Regions from separate parts of the Paenibacillus sp. LRG-1 genome, predicted to be linked through region 1. Evidence: riboswitches for the same ligand, from Rfam matches in the RefSeq annotation. Region 1 holds a riboswitch; each other region holds the start of a gene.
What was found. Region 1 has a riboswitch for cyclic di-AMP ahead of ACUUJN_RS00540 (C40 family peptidase). Riboswitches for the same ligand answer to the same signal wherever they lie in the genome.
Positions count from the first base shown of each region.

Region 2: linked by a shared signal. The riboswitch ahead of ACUUJN_RS14270 (3D domain-containing protein) and the one ahead of ACUUJN_RS00540 (C40 family peptidase) in region 1 are both predicted to bind cyclic di-AMP.
Region 3: linked by a shared signal. The riboswitch ahead of ACUUJN_RS21325 (TrkH family potassium uptake protein) and the one ahead of ACUUJN_RS00540 (C40 family peptidase) in region 1 are both predicted to bind cyclic di-AMP.
Region 4: linked by a shared signal. The riboswitch ahead of ACUUJN_RS00140 (resuscitation-promoting factor) and the one ahead of ACUUJN_RS00540 (C40 family peptidase) in region 1 are both predicted to bind cyclic di-AMP.

Region 1 is NZ_CM170126.1:133,452-137,994, reverse strand. Features, by position in the region: gene ACUUJN_RS00550 (M1 family metallopeptidase) at 1-737, shown strand, start outside; gene ACUUJN_RS00545 (hypothetical protein) at 749-1,576, shown strand; cyclic di-AMP (ydaO/yuaA leader) riboswitch at 1,853-1,990, shown strand; gene ACUUJN_RS00540 (C40 family peptidase) at 1,996-2,496, shown strand; gene ACUUJN_RS00535 (GNAT family N-acetyltransferase) at 2,800-3,306, shown strand; gene ACUUJN_RS00530 (4a-hydroxytetrahydrobiopterin dehydratase) at 3,385-3,684, opposite strand; gene ACUUJN_RS00525 (hypothetical protein) at 3,802-4,095, opposite strand; gene motA (flagellar motor stator protein MotA) at 4,283-4,543, shown strand, end outside.
Region 2 is NZ_CM170126.1:3,269,413-3,273,955, reverse strand. Features, by position in the region: gene ACUUJN_RS14285 (M20 family metallopeptidase) at 1-538, opposite strand, end outside; gene ACUUJN_RS14280 (ABC transporter substrate-binding protein/permease) at 687-2,150, shown strand; gene ACUUJN_RS14275 (amino acid ABC transporter ATP-binding protein) at 2,137-2,859, shown strand; cyclic di-AMP (ydaO/yuaA leader) riboswitch at 3,094-3,262, shown strand; gene ACUUJN_RS14270 (3D domain-containing protein) at 3,269-3,937, shown strand; gene ACUUJN_RS14265 (polysaccharide deacetylase family protein) at 4,136-4,543, opposite strand, start outside.
Region 3 is NZ_CM170126.1:4,816,366-4,820,908, reverse strand. Features, by position in the region: gene uvrC (excinuclease ABC subunit UvrC) at 1-541, shown strand, start outside; gene ACUUJN_RS21330 (CPBP family intramembrane glutamic endopeptidase) at 510-2,240, opposite strand; cyclic di-AMP (ydaO/yuaA leader) riboswitch at 2,502-2,654, shown strand; gene ACUUJN_RS21325 (TrkH family potassium uptake protein) at 3,064-4,404, shown strand; gene ACUUJN_RS21320 (potassium channel family protein) at 4,502-4,543, shown strand, end outside.
Region 4 is NZ_CM170126.1:29,327-33,869, reverse strand. Features, by position in the region: gene yabG (sporulation peptidase YabG) at 1-502, opposite strand, end outside; gene rsmA (16S rRNA (adenine(1518)-N(6)/adenine(1519)-N(6))-dimethyltransferase RsmA) at 558-1,442, opposite strand; gene rnmV (ribonuclease M5) at 1,450-1,995, opposite strand; gene ACUUJN_RS00140 (resuscitation-promoting factor) at 2,142-3,290, opposite strand; cyclic di-AMP (ydaO/yuaA leader) riboswitch at 3,562-3,844, opposite strand; gene ACUUJN_RS00135 (TatD family hydrolase) at 4,046-4,543, opposite strand, start outside.

The sequences.
Region 1 (4,543 bases):
ATAACGAATTTGAGGAGCCGTGGCTGGATGAAGGCTTCACCTCCTATGCAGAGGAGCGGCTTATGGAGCAAGAATATGGGCTTACCCCCAACTTGCCATTACAATCGGGACAGATAGCCTCCCCACAGCCGCTAAACCGCGAGTCATGGAAGTACGGCTCGGCTGCTGAGTACGCGCAAAACGCCTACTCTCGAGGCAAGCTGGTACTACGGGGCATTGAACGTCAGGTGGGTATGAAAAAAATGGATCGGATTATGCGGACCTACGTCCAGACGTACCGATTCAAGCATCCATCCTCCCAGGATTTTCAACGTATCGTGGAGAGAGCCACCGGACGCTCATGGAGCCACTATTTTGAACAGTATGTATATGACGGCCAGATGGCGGACTTTTCGGTGGATCATATCACGAACCACAAGCTGGAGAATGGATATGAAGCAGTCGTGACGGTCAGCAAAAAAGGGGCGGATTATCCCAAGATCCCTGTCCAATTTACCTTCAAGGATGGTACCACGATATTCAAGGCTTGGGACGGCGCGGGCAAAAGCACAACTTTTCGGATCAAAAGTACTTCTCCCGTTTCCTATGTAACCCTTGATCCTCTATATACCATTGCACTGGAGAACAAGCACATTAACAATAGCCTAAAAGCCGAATTGGACGAAAAGCAACAAACCCGTTGGAATGTAAGTGTAACCAAGCTGTTAGAAACACTGCTTGGAAGTCTGTCATGGTGAGGTGTCTATAGATGCGGACTGTTATAAAAGAGGGCTGGGCGCTGGTGCGCATACGATTCTATATCGTTATCATTTTATTTCTGTATCGACTACTGTGGGGGGTGTTTCTCTATCGGCTGGTGCAGTCTGCCGTTATCCCGCTACTGCTCCGTTATCCTGATCAGGGTCAAAACGAGCTGGGACAGACCTTGTTTTGGATGGAGAGCCAGATTGCTCTGATGGACAGCCGGGAAGTACATGTGTATTTGTGGATACTACTAGGGGCGACTGTACTACGCATACTGATCACTCCCTTCATTAGAGCCGGAATATATCAAAGCCTGCATACCGATGCGACTGAACCGCAAAGCCTGTCCTTTTTCAAGGGTATGAAACGCCATGGCATGTCGTCGCTGTTGTATTACATCATCGAGTTGGGACTGCTGCTGCTTCCCGCCATTTGGGTAGTACCGAGACTCTACCCTATTGTAGCAGGAGCACTTCAATCTTCCTCTTATCTGCTGCATTTGTTGCCCTATGTCATGGGATGGATGGCATACGGATGGTTCATTCGGCAGTGCATCCTGTATATGCAACTGGGGACTGTCGGTGGTCACGCCATACTATCGTCCCTGCTCGCCTTCTTTCGCCAGCTCCTTCCAGCTGTCGGTATATCTCTTTTGCTTGGTGCTTGTGTGCTGCTGGTCTTCGGTCTATTTGGCACCGTGGCGATGATTTGGACTGGCATGCTGGCGCTCATTCTCCAGCAATCGTATCATTTTGTTACTAGTCTGGTCAGGCTGTGGCATATCAGTTCGCAGTACAGACTATGGCATACCGATATCTCCAGTAGAAGTTAAGCCCTGCCTTTATGTTTTTTACTTCATTTCCGTCTGTCGAAAAATCTTGATTCATATCCGCGCAAACGACACATAACTGAATACTGTTAACAACATCTGTTCCTTGGACATTAGGAGCAGATTTTTTTTGTAACTTTTTGCAATGAAACATTTGCCAAAGCCAGCCGTCTTTGTTACAATAATCGCAGTGAACTGATAGTAACAACTTTGTAATCTTTATTGTAACCTTTATCTCAAAAATAACGTTATTGTGAATACTGCTCTCCAAGGTGCACATCTTAAGTTAAGCCTAATTCCTGGCACCTAGGAAGCGGGGGAACCAGTTTGGGTGAATTGATCTCGCAACAGAGTGGTCATAGGGGAACCTTCTACCGAATCCTTAAGCTAACCTCGCAGGCATTGGAAGGGGTATATTTTTTTTGAAGAAGAAGCTAACGATCGCAGCTATGGGTCTTGCCATTGCCTTTACATCTTTTACATTCGGTGGCGGCAGTGCATATGCAGACTCTAAGATGGACCAGGTCATTCAAGATGCCAAAGGAACGAGCTACAGAAGCGGAGGCACTACACTCGAGGGATTCGATTGCTCCGGCTTCACAATGTATGTATTCAACAAACTGGGAATTAAACTTCCGCATCAATCCGGATCACAATTCAAAATGGGATCTTCTGTATCCCGCGATGAAATGAGACCTGGAGACCTGGTGTTCTTCAACACCACAGGAAGAGGCATTTCCCATGTAGGTATCTTCGTAGGTGAAGGGAAATTTGCCCACTCCTCGACTTCACGTGGTGTAGTAGTTAGCTCACTGAACGAAAATTATTACGCTAACCGCTATGTCGGTGCAAAAAGAATTATGAGCACAGACGCTTACCATTCTGTAGCTTCAGAAATTCCTGATGACGACAACGTAGAATAACTAACGCACAGCAAGCTAACCCTAGCCGCAATTTGATTCTGGCCGGAATCGAATTGCGGTTTTTTATGTCCACAACATCAGCAATTATTATCATTACTGACGAACTGAAGCCTCAAAAGGTTTCAATTTTAGCGAACATCGTCGGTTTTACCGTCAGCGCTGGGGGAGCATATGAGCAGTAAATCCTTCTTATTGAATGTATACCCGACTTGAGTATGAAATAAACACGCTTGCCATTCCCCTGCAACTTGTCTACAATCTGTTGTTAATGATTGAAGTACCTGTAAAAGGAGGATGAAACACATGCCGGCCTCAATATCCAACTATCGGATCGTACCGATGGACGAGCATCAAGCGGCTGCAATCTGTGAGTGGCGCTATGACCCACCTTATAATATATACGGTTGGCTCCCCTGGGAACAAATGAAGGCGCTTGAAGTCGAATTTGGAAGTCCCACGCTTCGCCAAGAGCAATATGTTGCCGTACTGGATGAAGAGAATAAGCTGACGGGATTTGCTCAATATTTTCCTATGATCGGTGTGACCCGGCTAGGTCTTGGAATGCATCCCGAAAGATGCGGACATGGCAAAGGCTCTGATTTTGTCCGTGCCATTGCAGAGGAAGCCCAACGACGCAACCCGAAGAATGAAATTGATCTAGAGGTACTCACTTGGAATGGGCGCGCTATCCGGGCTTACAAGGCGGCTGGATTTGAGCTTACAGATACCTATGAACGCCAGACTCCCGATGGCAAAAAACCGTTTTTTTGTATGGTATATCGTCCCGAGCACCAAACCCAGGTTCTATGATAAAAGCGCCTTCGGCATACAACCGCGATGTTGTATAGCGAAGGCGCTTTTATCATCATACGACAGATCATTACAAGCTCAATGACTGCTGCGCATTTTTTCAAAAGCTTCATTATATTGTTGGGCTTCCTTAATATCCACGGCCATAATACCGCCGTCGTCCCAAGAGGTCAAACGCAGAGTCACGGTCTTGTAATCAATCGTAATAAATGGATGATGATTGAATGCTTCAGATATAGCGGCAACTTCATCCACGAATGCAATCCCTTTCATAAAACTGGAAAAATTATATTTCCGAACGATCCAACGTCCTTCCTCCAGTTCCCAGCCCTCCAGTTTCTCCAGATGTGCTTCAATCTCTTCTTGTGTAAAAGGCATGTTACGAACTCCTCCCCGTTTATACGGAAGCCTTTCGACCGCTTAAATACGGCCAAAACTACGATATATTGGTGTACATATTACCACGGCCCCGTTGATAAATCCATAAGACGGAACTCAAATCAAAGGGACTGACGTCAGCTCCTCGTCTCCAATGAGTACATAGATACGATGCTGCTCCGGCTCATAGATCAGAACGCCACTGCCTACAGTGATTATGGGCTCTGTACCCAGTGCATAAAATAAGTCTTCTGCCAAAGCTTCATTGACTTCCTGGCGTCCCGCCGGGTCCAGCCTGTCCCAATCTTCTGCTTCCATCTCAAAAAATTCGTAGCTGTCTGGGATGCGTCCCACAGCCTCTGTCAAATCGTTCAAAATTTGTTCATACTCACGCCCATGCTTTACTCCCATGCCATTTCCTCCAATGGTTCCGCCATTCAATACATAATCACCTTATTATACCGGAAATTCGCACTTAACAAAAAAGAGAGTTTTGTCGATAAATACTATAATCCGTCTTGTAATGACGCGCTTGGGGCAAGGACGACCCCGGCGGCATGAAAGGATTCAAAATCTATTCTCATGGATGAGGTGTATCATGCAAATTTCAACCATTATCGGACTTGTGCTCGGGATTATGTCACTGGTCGTCGGGATGATCTTAAAAGGCGCTCCGGTCGTCAATCTGGTCAATAATCCCGCTGCTTACATGATTATTTTCGTCGGAACGGCAGCGAGTATATTTATGGCCTTCCCGATGGCAGAAATCAAACGGATTCCGAAGCTGTTCAAGGTTATTTTCACCGAACAAAAACTGTTAGACCGCAAAGAGCTCATCGGTACGTTTACCGAGTGGGCA
Region 2 (4,543 bases), 2.9 Mb from region 1:
GAGCAGATTGACCAAAAAATTCGAATTGTACAGCATCAATCGCCAGAGATTTGCCTGATTTTTCGTAACGGTCATAAGGATGCGTCATAAGTGCTATGTCGCAATCATCAAACAACCCGGCAGCGGCCATCGGAACCTTTGCACCGCGTGTTTCTTCGGCAGGTGTGCCGTATACCCGTACTTCTCCACCAGTTTCGTCGATGATCGACTTGAGGCCGACGGCAGCACCGGTACTCATCATACATATCAGATGGTGCCCACAGGCGTGTCCTAGACCTTTCAGAGCGTCATATTCTGCCAGAAAAGCGACAACCGGTCCGGGTTTTGCAGCTTTGTAAGTTGCAATAAAGGCTGTTTCTATGCCCAATACAGGTGCCTGGACCTCAAATCCGTGAAAAACCAGTTCTTCTTTTAAACGGGCAGCGGCCAGAAATTCCTCGTTTCCAAGTTCAGGATTTGCGCCAATATATAACGAAATGTTCTTAAACCGTGGGGCATGCTGCTCAATGGTCTGTTGAATGGTCTGTTTAAAATCCATGCTGAAAACTCCTTTATATAAGCTGTAATGTAGGTACTGCGTTAGGTATGCTGAAATTGTACTATAACATTCATTGCATAATCATGCATATTCATTTATAATGACACAATCTTATTTATTATAAAGAATTTAAGGAGAGAAAAAAAGATTGAAAAAGGCATATCGTTTTACCGCCCTGGTTTTGACGGCGGTTATCTTGCTGTTGACTGGTCTTCCCATGCTCAATGCATACGGAACGGAAGCAAAGCCACAGAAAAAACTTGTAGTGGGCATGAGTGCCGACTTTCCGCCGTATGAGTTTCATAAAGTCATTAACGGTAAGGATACCATTGTTGGGTTCGATGTGGATATCGCCAAGGAAATCGCCAAAGATTTGGATGCGGAGATGGTCCCTGAAGACATGAGTTTTGACTCTTTGCTGCCTGCTCTGCAAAGTGGTCGTGTAGACTTGGTACTGTCCGGTATGACACCAACGGATGAACGCAGAAAGAGTATTGATTTTTCGGATGTATACTATCGCTCCAAGCAAGTCATCATGGTACGCCCGGAGGATAAAGACAAATATCCGACGATGGATGCTTTGAAAGGCGAGAAGATCGGCGCACAAAAGGGAAGTATTCAGGAAGAAATTGCTCAAAAAGTGCCCAATGCCTCTGTAACTTCACTGGACAAAATATCTGACCTGGTACTCCAGCTGCGGACCCAGCGTGTGAACGCTGTCGTGATCGAAGATACGGTTGCTAAAGGATACACGTTAGACGGTACCGTAACCCTTGCCAAGGCTGTGCCTGAGGATGCAGGAGCAGAAACAGCTGTAGGTATCCGTAAAGGGAATGCAGAATTGCTTGCTTCTGTAAATAAAACGTTGGCTCGCCTGAAAGCAGACGGTTCGATTGAGAAGTTTTCCACGGAAGCGAGTGCACTTTCTGCGGATCGTCAGGTTTCTTCTAATAACATTGTAGATATTTTTTGGAAATACCGCAGTTTATACGCTACGGGTATCGGCTACACTCTGTTGCTGTCTGCACTCGGAGTACTGTTCGGATTCATCATTGGTCTAATCGTATCCTTGCTGCGGATGAGTGGTATACGCATCATTGAGTGGTTAGGTACCACTTATGTGGAGATCCTGCGTGGCACACCTATGCTGGTGCAACTCATGATCATTCACTACGGGGTTGCTTTGACGCTGGGTGTCAATTTTACTCCACTCCAGTCTGGTATAATCACATTGTCTCTGAATAGCTCGGCATATCTGGCTGAAATTTTCCGTGCAGGTATCCAGGCAGTAGACCGTGGACAGATGGAGGCTGCCCGTTCATTGGGTATGGGACGAGGTAAAGCTATGCGTCATGTCATTTTGCCGCAAGCGTTTAAATCTATTTTGCCTGCTATCGGTAATGAGTTTATTACGATCATTAAAGAATCATCCATTATTTCGACCATTGGGATGGTGGATATTATGTATCAGGCCCAGGTCATTAAGAACATTACCTACGAAGGATTAAGTCCGTTCGTAATCGCAGCCGCTATTTATTTTGTAATGACATTCAGCTTGTCTAAGCTGCTGGGTTTATGGGAAAGGAAGTTGAGAGCCAGTGATCACCGTTAAACAACTGCGTAAATCGTTCGGCAAGAATGAGATTTTAAAAGGCATTGATATAGATATCGCCAAAGGTGAAGTCGTCGTCATCATCGGTCCCAGCGGTTCGGGGAAGAGTACGTTTTTGCGTTGCATGAATCTGCTAGAACAGCCTACGAACGGGGAGATTTTGTTTGAGGGCGAGCCGATTACAGCTCGTGGTCATAATATTAATGTAACCCGGGAGAAGATGGGGATGGTGTTTCAGCATTTTAATCTGTTCCCGCATAAAACAGTGTTGCAGAACCTGACGCTTGCACCAACGCAGGTTAGAAGACAGTCAGGGAAGGAAGCGGAAAAAATTGCGCTAGAACTCCTGCGTACCGTAGGGCTTGAGGATAAGAAGAATACCTATCCGAACCAGCTATCCGGTGGTCAGAAGCAACGTATTGCGATTGCGCGTGCTTTGGCCATGCAGCCGCACGTAATGCTGTTCGATGAGCCGACTTCTGCATTGGACCCTGAAATGGTTGGAGAGGTTCTGGATGTAATGAAGAAGCTCGCCGAAGGCGGCATGACCATGGTAATCGTGACGCATGAAATGGGCTTTGCCCGCGAGGTAGGCGATAGAATTATCTTTATGGATAACGGTCAAATTGTAGAGCAAGGTACACCAGAGCAGGTATTTGGTACTCCAAGCCATGATCGCACCCGTGATTTTCTTGCCAAAGTATTGTAAGAAAGTGCTGATATGAGCTATAAAAAAGCCCTCCGTTTGACGGAGGGCTTTTTCTTTTTTTGTCACCATTTCACCATATTTTCGTAACAAATATCGATTTCTTGGTGACAAAATTGTAACGAGTATAGTATCATGTTCAAGGTTCCCAACATTTTCATGCGGATAAGGTTACAAAATTGTGATATTATGCAGTAAGCCAAAACTTACCGGGACAGCATGCGGTTATGACAAACGCTGAATGCTGGGCCCAAACTATGGGAAGTGCGGGGGACGTAACAACGGCAGTCTTTCCGATACGTCATAAGACGATATGGAATATGCCTAGGGGTGAATTGCACAAGCATAGGGCTTCTCCTGAGTCCGAATCCGACAGCTAACTTCGCAGGCATAACAGAGGAGGTACATATCTTTGAAACATCTAAAACATATTGGAAAAACCATGAAATTTGCGGTGCTTGCCGCAGCCATTGCAGGGCTGGCACAGACAGCTGGAGTAGCGGATGCTGCTTCGCTTCATACTGCCAAAGATGGCGATACCTTCTTTTTGCTTGCTCAACGTTATGGAGTATCAGTGGACGAGCTGACGAAGGCGAACCCAAACATTGCCTCTAACAATATATATGCAGGTCTGCAAATTAAGGTACCTGGTGAAAAAAGTGTGAATGCAGCTTCGGATTCGAAGCCGCAGCTTCTTACGGAGAAAGCACCAGCGAATGAGGGGCCAACGATTGAAGCGTGGGGCAAAACATTTAACTATAGCAAAATAGTTGACGTTAAGGCTACTGCGTATTCTGCCGCAGCCGATGAGAATGGTAAATGGGGAGCAGTGGACTACTACGGCAATCCGCTTAAACTAGGTACAATTGCGGTAGACCCGAACGTCATTCCGATGGGCACGAAAGTGCTGGTTACAGGCTATTCCCACCCAGGTTTGCCGGATCATTCTTTTGTAGCTGTCGCTCGCGATCAGGGCAGCGCCATTACAGGAAAACGGATTGATATCTTTATTCCTGGCAACAAATCATTTGTGAACGACTTTGGATTTCAAAATGTGAAGCTGTACGTTATTGATAAATAGCATTATACGTATATACGGTTTAATTAAACATAATATATATTATGTAAACTTAATGCCTGTATCCTACCGCATATAACTAGGTCAGACTCTTATCAGGTCCTATCCATAAAAAAGGCTGTCTTGACGAGCAGAAAACTTCTGCTGGTAAGACAGCCTTTTTACGTTGCTTTAGCTTGTAGCTCAATCATAAACATATGGTTATTTCTGTTCCGATGTGTGGAGTAGCCGGGGGACTGTCACAAATTTGTAGCCCTTAGCTTTTAGAGAGTGAATTAGACCCGGCAGAGCTTGGACAGTGCCTTGCAAGTTGGAACTTTGACCTCCACCTGCGTGCATTAAAATAATAGAGCCAGGCCCAGTAGCTGGGATCACATTGCGCTGAATTTGTGTTTTACTTAGTCCCTTCCAGTCGAGAGAGTCTACATTCCAATTGACAATCATGTAGCCATGACGACGTGCCCACTGGATTTGAGGCTCCGTGATTTCACCGTAGGGTGGACGAATCAACTTGGGGCGAAAACCTGCGCTGGCTTGTAAAATACGTTCTGTTTTTGTAATCTGGTTGCGAAAGCGTTCTGGTGTGGCCTTCCTAAAATCCGGATGAGT
Region 3 (4,543 bases), 1.4 Mb from region 1:
TAAGATCCGTTCTGTGCAGGGACCCGATGATTATGAAACGATGCGTGAGGTTATTCGGCGTAGATATGAACGTGTGCTTAAGGAAAATCTGGAACGTCCCGACTTGATCGTTGTGGATGGTGGACGTGGACAAATTAAGGCGGCGACCGATGTACTGCAAAATGAGCTGGGTTTGTTCATTCCTGTGTGTGGTCTGGTGAAGGATGCCAAACATAGAACTTCCCAACTATTAGTGGGAGAGTCCTCTGAGGCCGTGACACTTGCACGCAATAGCGAAGAATTTTATCTGCTGCAACGGATTCAGGACGAGGTTCACCGTTTTGCCATCACGTTCCACCGCGAGCAACGCGGCAAATCTATGGTAACTTCCCGGCTGGACTCTATTCCAGGCATCGGCGAGAAACGGCGTAAGTTACTGCTCAAGCATTTTGGATCACTCAAAAAAATAAGAGAGGCCAGCGTTGAAGAATTCCGGCCTCTCTCTATTGGGGATAAGCTTGCGCGTCAGATTATAGCTGCCCTTCGGGAGGAGGAGTCGTAGAATACGGCTCCTCTTTTTTAATAGGTTCAAACATAATTCGATTTGGCTTTTTAGGACTAAACCAATAAATGATGTAACCCACAATGGCTGGAAGTAAGATCCAGAATAGACCAGCGCTCACATTCACAGTGTCTCCCAGACTCATTACACTAAGCCCCATTAGAATGCTGTCAAAAATAACGTGGCTGAACATGGCGGCAATAAAACCGTAACGCAGGAACACAAAACTGAACAGCAAGCCAAGAAAAGTCAGCTCAATAGGTCTGGAAATCACCGGATAGATCGGATAAAGTGTATGTCCCAGTGCCCAAATCAGCGTGGTGATCAGACAAGCAACAAAAGTGTTTTTCACTATTTTTTTGACCATCGGAATACCAAACAGACGGTAGACAGTCTCTTCTCCAATACCTGCCATCCAGGCCATAATCGGCAGTAACCATGGATAAGCCATATTGTAAGGGGATTGCGTGGCATCTGTTGTGGAGAATGTATTAAATGTGCGCTCCAGTATAAAGAATAAGATGGATTGTACCCCGAGTAAAATAAAGGCCCACAAGTAGCCAACATACATACTGCGAAGCACATACAGCCCGTAGCCCGGCTCTTTCGCACGCGGCCATGCATTCAGTCCAACCTGACGCATAAGTCCGTCACCGCCGACCAAGGAGAAGTAGAGCGCTACTGCCATGAAGAAGGTAACACCAATCTGGAACACCATAAGAAATATAAGCATGCCCTTACCGCCTGCTTCTGCTTGCAATAAAGGCAGCATGTTCATTGTCCCAGCTATACTTGCAATAAAGTATATAACGGACAGAACAATGCCGCGTACAAATGAAGTATGTCGTCGGGTGAGTGACGCATACACAATGGCAAGAACACCCAGCACAAAGCTAAATAGGGCATAACCCGCATAGGTCATCCAATTCGCCCAAAATGTTTGCTTTTCGATATAATCGGTATAGGACGACGGGGCCGAAAAGCTTTGAGAGAAGGAGCGAACATCACCGTCTTCGAAAGTAAAAGCCAGTGTAAGTACCGAGGCGCCGATTTTTTTATCGTCTACGGTATACTTTAATCCACCTTCTTTTTCAGTGGTGGCGAGCTTCAAGTCCGACGGCTTAAAGCCAAAGCGCTTGACCCATACTGCGGCCGCCTGCTCCTTGGCTTCAAGCGTCATGCCGTCCTCAGCTACACGTATAAGCCTGTTACGTGCTTCTTCATCCGTAGAAATATCAGCCTGTGTGTAATTGGTACTGGAGGTGATCCGTTTAAAGCTAACGACCTTCCCAGTGGATAAATCCACATGAATTTGCAGTTTGCTTTTCGCTGAGGATTCAGGCAGATCAACCCGAAAGGTTTCGTAAGGGTAATTTTTCTTCCATGTACGGTCGTACTGTTGAAGCAGTTTTTCTCTAGATAAATAACCGTACAAATCTGTTTCGGCCTGATAGGTCACGACAGGCTCCTCTGGCTGTGATTCAGTATAGCCCAACTCGGAGCGGGCAAAGTCCAATGCGTGTATGACCGCTTCTTGTTTGCTGATGACCTTTGCGTTCATTACTGATTCTGGACTCGGATTGCTAAGCGAGGGAATAAGCAATTGAAAGATAAAAAAGCAAATCAGGCCAATCCCGCCCAGCAAGCCTAATTTTTTGAAGTTGGCCGTGAGCACGACCGGTTTCCCGATAGGATTCATGAGTTTCCTCCTTAATCTGTAAATAAGAACATCCATTAAAGATATCATACTGCACAGGTTCCCGCCAACAGACCAGCGATATTCATGAAAATAGAGTGAAAGCACTTTAAAGTTCCAATAAAATAAGATAAGCTGCGATTAAACGATGCCCATTCGCAAAATAAAGCCAATTTCACGTTTTTTCGGCGAAATCGGTTTTGTGATCTGGATATAGAAGGATTATAATCTTGAGGCAATGCCTATAAAATACATAGGTAATGATATACAGTTAAGCCGAATTTCTATGAGAAAACGGGGGAACCATGTTACTGGGGTGAATTTTACAGCTGATCCTGCTGGATTGGATGTGTAAATAGGGCATACTGTGCTGCCCGAATCCGTCAGCTAACCTCGTAGGCTATGAGCAGGAACCAAGTCAGGCACTCGGTTTTCCGGTGTCTATTTTTGTGCGTATAAAAGTGTTTGGATTGGTTAGACCGCTGCGGGTGCAGATTATTCTTCCGATTGCTGTTATCCCCGGATTTTTTGATTGTATAACCCCTTTAATGGTTAAAATCCGGAGATAAAGGCAAACGCTTCGCTTCTTCAGAACAATTCTGCTTCCTTCGCTGCTGCCCGCCAATAGCACAGGGGGCAGAGTAGTGCTTGACATGCATTCTTCCTGTATTCAGGGAATGCTAATTATAGTTACTAAAGGTTTGGAAAAATCAAAAAAATTAGGGGCAACGACGATCGGAAGATCAAATGGAACGCGTAGCGGGCTTACACCGTATTAAATCACTGTTTTTATAGTTTTAAGGATTAGGAGAGAAGTGATGAATAGATGAATCCCAATGCAAGCTGGCTCCGGCTTTCTCCACCGCAGATATTCGTTGCGGGCTTTGCCATTATCATTCTAATAGGTAGTTTATTGTTAATGCTGCCGATCTCCAATACAACAGGAAAGCCACTTGCGTTTATAGACGCTTTGTTTACTGCCGCTTCCGCGACCTGTGTTACAGGGCTTGTCGTAAAGGATACGGGGACCTTTTTTACAACCTTTGGTCAAGTTGTTATCGCTGCGCTCATTCAGATCGGCGGCCTGGGCTTTATGACTATGGCTACCTTGATCGCGCTGGTGTTCAAACGTCGGATTTCCTTACGGGAGCGCCTCATTTTACAGGAAGCGATGAATCAGACCTCTGTCGAAGGAATTGTCGGATTGATTCGTAAGGTGCTGCTGTACTCGCTGGTCATTGAGGGCGTATGTGCTGCAATATTTGCGATTCGCTGGTCGTTTGATATGCCTGTAGGCAGGGCGATTTATTTTGGGATTTGGCATGCCATCTCCATGTTTAACAATGCTGGTTTTGACTTATTCGGGCACTTTCGCAGCCTGACAGGTTATGTATATGATCCGATTGTTAATTTTACAGCTATGTTCCTGATTATTTCAGGCGGCATTGGTTTTGTAGTGATGTCGGATCTGGCAGAATATCGCAAGCGCAAGAGACTGTCCTTGCATACTAAGGTGGTACTCAGCATGACGGGCGCTATGATTGTAGTCGGCACGCTCGTGATTTTTGTATTTGAATTTACGAATCCAAAGACTCTTGGCTCGCTTGATTGGGGTGGTAAACTGCTGGGATCTTTATTCCAGTCCGTTACCCCCCGTACCGCAGGTGCCAATACGCTGGACATTGGAGGCTTGCGGCAGGCTACGCAGTTTTTTATCATCATACTCATGTTTATCGGGGCTTCTCCTGGCTCTACTGGAGGCGGGATTAAGACCACAACATTCGCGCTGCTCATTGGAGCCGTGATTTCGATGCTACGGGGGCGTGAAGATATTGTGCTGTTCAGGTACCGACTTGCGCAGGGACGAATTTACAAGGCTTTGACCATTACACTGCTGGGGCTGCTGTTCGTGATCGGGGTGACCATGATTTTGTCGGCAACCGAAGATCATCATTTTTTGATGATCTTGTTCGAGACGGTGTCTGCGTTTGGTACGGTGGGGCTGTCGATAGGGCTTACACCTGATTTGACAGTCATAGGCAAGCTGGTGATTACCCTGACGATGTTTGCAGGTAGACTGGGGCCACTCACGCTAGCTTATGCACTGGGGCCGAAAAAGGGTAAAGAATTATATCGTCATCCGGAAGGCAAAATGATTATAGGATGAATCATTTCATATTCATTTCGTTGGTTTAATTATTTCAGGATTTTTGTAAAATCCTCATTTATGAAATTGATTCAGATAAGGGAGTTTTCGAGTAGATATGAAAACGCAGCAGTTTGTAGTTATTGGCTTGGGGCGGTTT
Region 4 (4,543 bases), 100 kb from region 1:
GCTGCTTCAGCACACCGTCATGTCCGGTAATGACTACGATATCCGGACGGATACGGGGAAGCAGTCGGTACAACGTGTCCGCCATTGCCGATTCGTGAACGTGATGTCCCTCTGCAGGAACACGGAGCTGTTCATATAAACTGAGACATTTTTTCAAATAGCCGGGATCTCCATCCAGATGAAGAACCTTTCCCGGCATTTCAAAATACGTTGACTCGACCGGATCACTCCAGTCCCCAACCAGAGCTGCCTGACTACGAGCAGCTTGCTGCTGGCGTGCCCGTTGCAACAGATTAAGAGACTCACCAGCCTTAATATGGGCCTGCTGAGTCTTACCGCTAATCTGGTCTGCAGGCACTCTGACCAGATCGTTCACTGGGGAATCGGCCAGCAGCCGAAATTCTATTCCCTTAATGATCGCTTTATCCCGCTGGATGTCCTCAACACGAAACGTGACATCTCCGCCGTACGATTTCCGAACGACCAAGTCTCCTAAACTCATCACACTGTATCACCCCTCCTATATCGTATGGGTGAATGCACAGTTTGGTTCCAGCTTAGGATATACCTGCCTCCAACAGCACAGCGCTGAGACGCGCAAATTCCTCAATACTTAGCGTTTCTCCTCGACGGGAGGGTTCAATACCGGCTTGTTGCAACAACGGCTCCAGCGTGTCCCTGTTCTCTTTGGTGAAGAAACGGCTTTTTAAGTTATTGGAAATGGTTTTACGACGCTGGGCAAAAGCAGCATGAACCACTTCAAAAAAATGCTTCTCATCCACCACTTCCACTGGAGGGGCTTCCCGTACACGCAACCGGATGACTGCAGACTCCACATTCGGCTGGGGAATAAATACTGTATTCGGCACAATACAGACTAATTCAGGTTCGCTGTAATATTGCACCGCAATGCTCAGGCTGCCGTAATCCTTCGTTCCAGGAGACGCAGCCATACGCTCAGCCACTTCTTTTTGGATCATAACGACGATATTCTCCAAAGGGAGCTTGTCCTCCAGCAGCCTCATCAGAATCGGTGTAGTAACGTAGTACGGCAGATTAGCCACGACACTTACTTTGCTCACGTCTGCAAAATCGGTTGCGAACACCTCGCGCAAATCCAGCTTCAACACATCTCCATGACGTACCTTCACATGCTCGTAAGGGGCCAACACTTCTTCGAGAATTGGCAGTAGCCGCTGGTCAATCTCGACAGCGGTAACTGCCTTGGCCGATTGGGCTAGCTTCTCGGTCAAAGCACCAATCCCAGGACCGATCTCAAGTGCGCCCTTCGTCTCATCCAATCCGGCAGCATTTACAATCTTATTGAGAATATTCTGATCAATCAGGAAATTTTGTCCCAAACTCTTTTTGAACGAAAAACCGTGCCGTTGAATAATGTCCTTCGTACGCCGCGGTGTTGCTATATCTTGAATCCCTGTCATACGGATATCACAATCCTTCACTTTCAATTTGTGCCAGCGCCCCGGCAAATTCCTCGCGGCTGATCTGAAATACAGAGAGCCGTTTATGTAGCTGCTTTCCGTTACAATAACCAATACCCAGCACATTCCCTAAGGCCATACGGCGTGCAGCAGCATTGGGATGGGTGATGAGTCCAGCATCAATCAGGTCCGCCCACTCAATCAGCGGGTCGGCGCCTTCCACTGTCGTATGGACCCGTGCAAGAGCGTGTCTGATCGCTTCTGGTGAGGCATTCTCCACGCCAATATCTCCTTTACGCGTCGCTTCTGCCTCGGGTATAAAGGCCTGCTTGCAGCCGGGTACCTTGGAAGCGATAATCTTACGGATGCGCTCCCCTGCATGATCGGGATCGGTTAAAATGATGACCCCCCGCCGCTCCTGCGCCAATGCAATTTTACGCAGCGTCATTTTATTAATGGCTGAGCCGCCAGTTTCTATCGTATCCGCTTCAACAGCGCGGCGAATGGCCACCGTATCATCCCGGCCCTCTACCACGATCACTTCCTTGATCATTTGCGTTTCCCTCCACTGCTACACAGCAAGCTATATTTATCTTTCCCTGCTTTTGAAAACAAAATAAGAAGAGGATATCCTCTTCTTAGCATGGCATAACTATGTTATTAATACTATCGCATTGCCCTCAACATACACAACCTGTTTTAGTTGATTTCAGGCTTTATCGGTCCGATAACATAAACGGTTTTACCGTGCTTACGACCAAATTGGTTGGCTCGGCTCAAACTCTCATAATACACATCGATTTTGTGGCCTTTAATCGCGCCACCGGTATCCTCCGCACGGCGGAAGCCCACCCCTTCGATATACACCCACCAGCCGATTGGAATTACACTCGGATCGACCGCGATGGTGCGTCCTTCCGTGACACGTGCGCCGGATGCAGTACGTGTACCGATACCTGGCTCCTGTGAGGAATACGCCGTCATGGAGACATTTTGTAAAACTTTGCTATATTTAAAATTGACGCCTGCTTTACGGACAGCACTGCCCGAACTAACCGTTGTTGCCTTAACCGCATCATTGGGACCGACGGAAGCAGCCAGAACGACCGGTTTTTTCTTCGTTCCTACTGCAATGACTTTATCCACACGGTTCTGTGCAACTTCCTTGTTAACCAGCTGTTTGGATACCAACTTTCCATCATGATATACCTTTTGAACGTGCTGGACGACCACACCCGATTTGCCGCTTTGAATGACCCGATTATCGCCTTTATAAAGACTCGGATCGGCCGTTTTGATGACCTGATAAGGCACCTGTTTTTTCTGTTCGACCTGCTGTTTCTTCACACGGACGATTTTTATGTCCATGTTAGACGAAACAGAGGCATCCAACGCAGGATAAACTTTATCCGTTGATGATAATTTATAGCCCGAGGTACGAATGGCACCTTCTACTGTATTTTCTGTTGTGTACAGCTTTTTCGTCTCATTGCCTGAAGATACTTTGACTTGATTGGCACGTTTAATGACTACGCGATCGCCATCCTGTATTGCTCCATTTAGCGGCATGGAAACTGTATCATGCGGCTGAAGTGAAATGGAATGCTCGCTCAGCAAATCTTGAAGCTTGGATTCCCGGGTTTCTACCGCAGACGCCTTGCCATCGATGACAAAAAAGACTTGTTTTTTAGATTGCGTGTACATCAGAATTGAAATCATAATCGTTAGCGCGATTAGAAAAATAGCAACCAAAGCAGCCTGGCGCACATTCTCTTGCTTCCAACGCAATACGTAAGACATGCTGGATGAGCGTGACTCATGGGTATCCTTTTTTTGGAAAATGCCCATTTCCTCCGTCCTCCTTACATAGCCCGCCGTCTGGAGTAAGACATAGTTGAGATTTGACGTGACTATAACAGATTTTCTACAAGACAAGCCCAAACTGCGACTGTCCTGCACCATGTACCCGTCTTCGCGGCATGCTGTCCTCCCCTGTTTAACCACAGTATGATGACAGATTTTCTTTTATTCACAACAAAAAAAGCCAGAGAAAGAGACTAGAGAGCTCTTTCGTGGCTTCCGGCATGTGTGAATATGCGGGAAAACTCATGCACGAGATGGCTTCTCTCTTGTTACGCTTACGGGGTTAGCTGTCGGGTTCGGACGTAGAGAGTCGCCCTAGCTTGGGTCAACCGCTCATGGCGGTCGCCTTCACATTCACCCCGAAGACCCAGAAAGAAATCGAAATACGGCTCCTCCACCTGTTCAATCCCATCCGGGAAAAGAATTTAGGTCGAGCCGGCTGGCGGAAGAGACGTTCCCTTCTTGCACATACGCCGGACGTACTGTAAGCCATATCGGTTCCCCCGTTCCCTGTAAAAGGGACTCAGCGAGACTGGTTCATGAAATGACTTGTTGATGTTTACATTCAAACAACAATTCACTGAAAAGATGATATCCTGTTTCTATGCATGTTGTAAAGCAGGTTTCAAGTACATTTTTTAAAATATTCGGTTAAAATATTGTAATATTCTCGAGTTTCCTGCAACAAATTCATGATTAGCTTCGTCTATCTCTTTATTTTGATCGATTTCTTCACTTTTTCATTGAATGTCAAATCGTTCCAGGGCATTTTGGGTCGTTATTGACACTAATTCCTCCACTGTAATCCCTTTGATTTGGGCTGCAGCCTCTGCTACCAGTCTCACATGTGCAGACTCATTTCGCTTCCCACGAAACGGATGAGGCGTCAGATAGGGAGCATCAGTTTCAATGAGCAGACGGTCCAGCGGCACCTGTGCGAGCACCTCTTTTGGCTGCTTGGCATTTTTGAACGTTATTGGACCACCGAAGGAAAGGTGAAATCCCATATCCAGCACCATTTTGGCAGTTTCCCAGCTACCCGAAAAGGAGTGCATGACTCCGCCAATCTCACTCGCTTTTTCCTCGCGCAAAATCTTAACAATATCTTCATGTGCATCCCGGTTATGGATAACAATGGGCATTTTGAGCTCACGAGCCAGACCAATTTGATTTCGAAACACCCGATGCTGCACATCCTTCGGTGATGTATCCCAATAATAATCCAGACCGATCTCTCC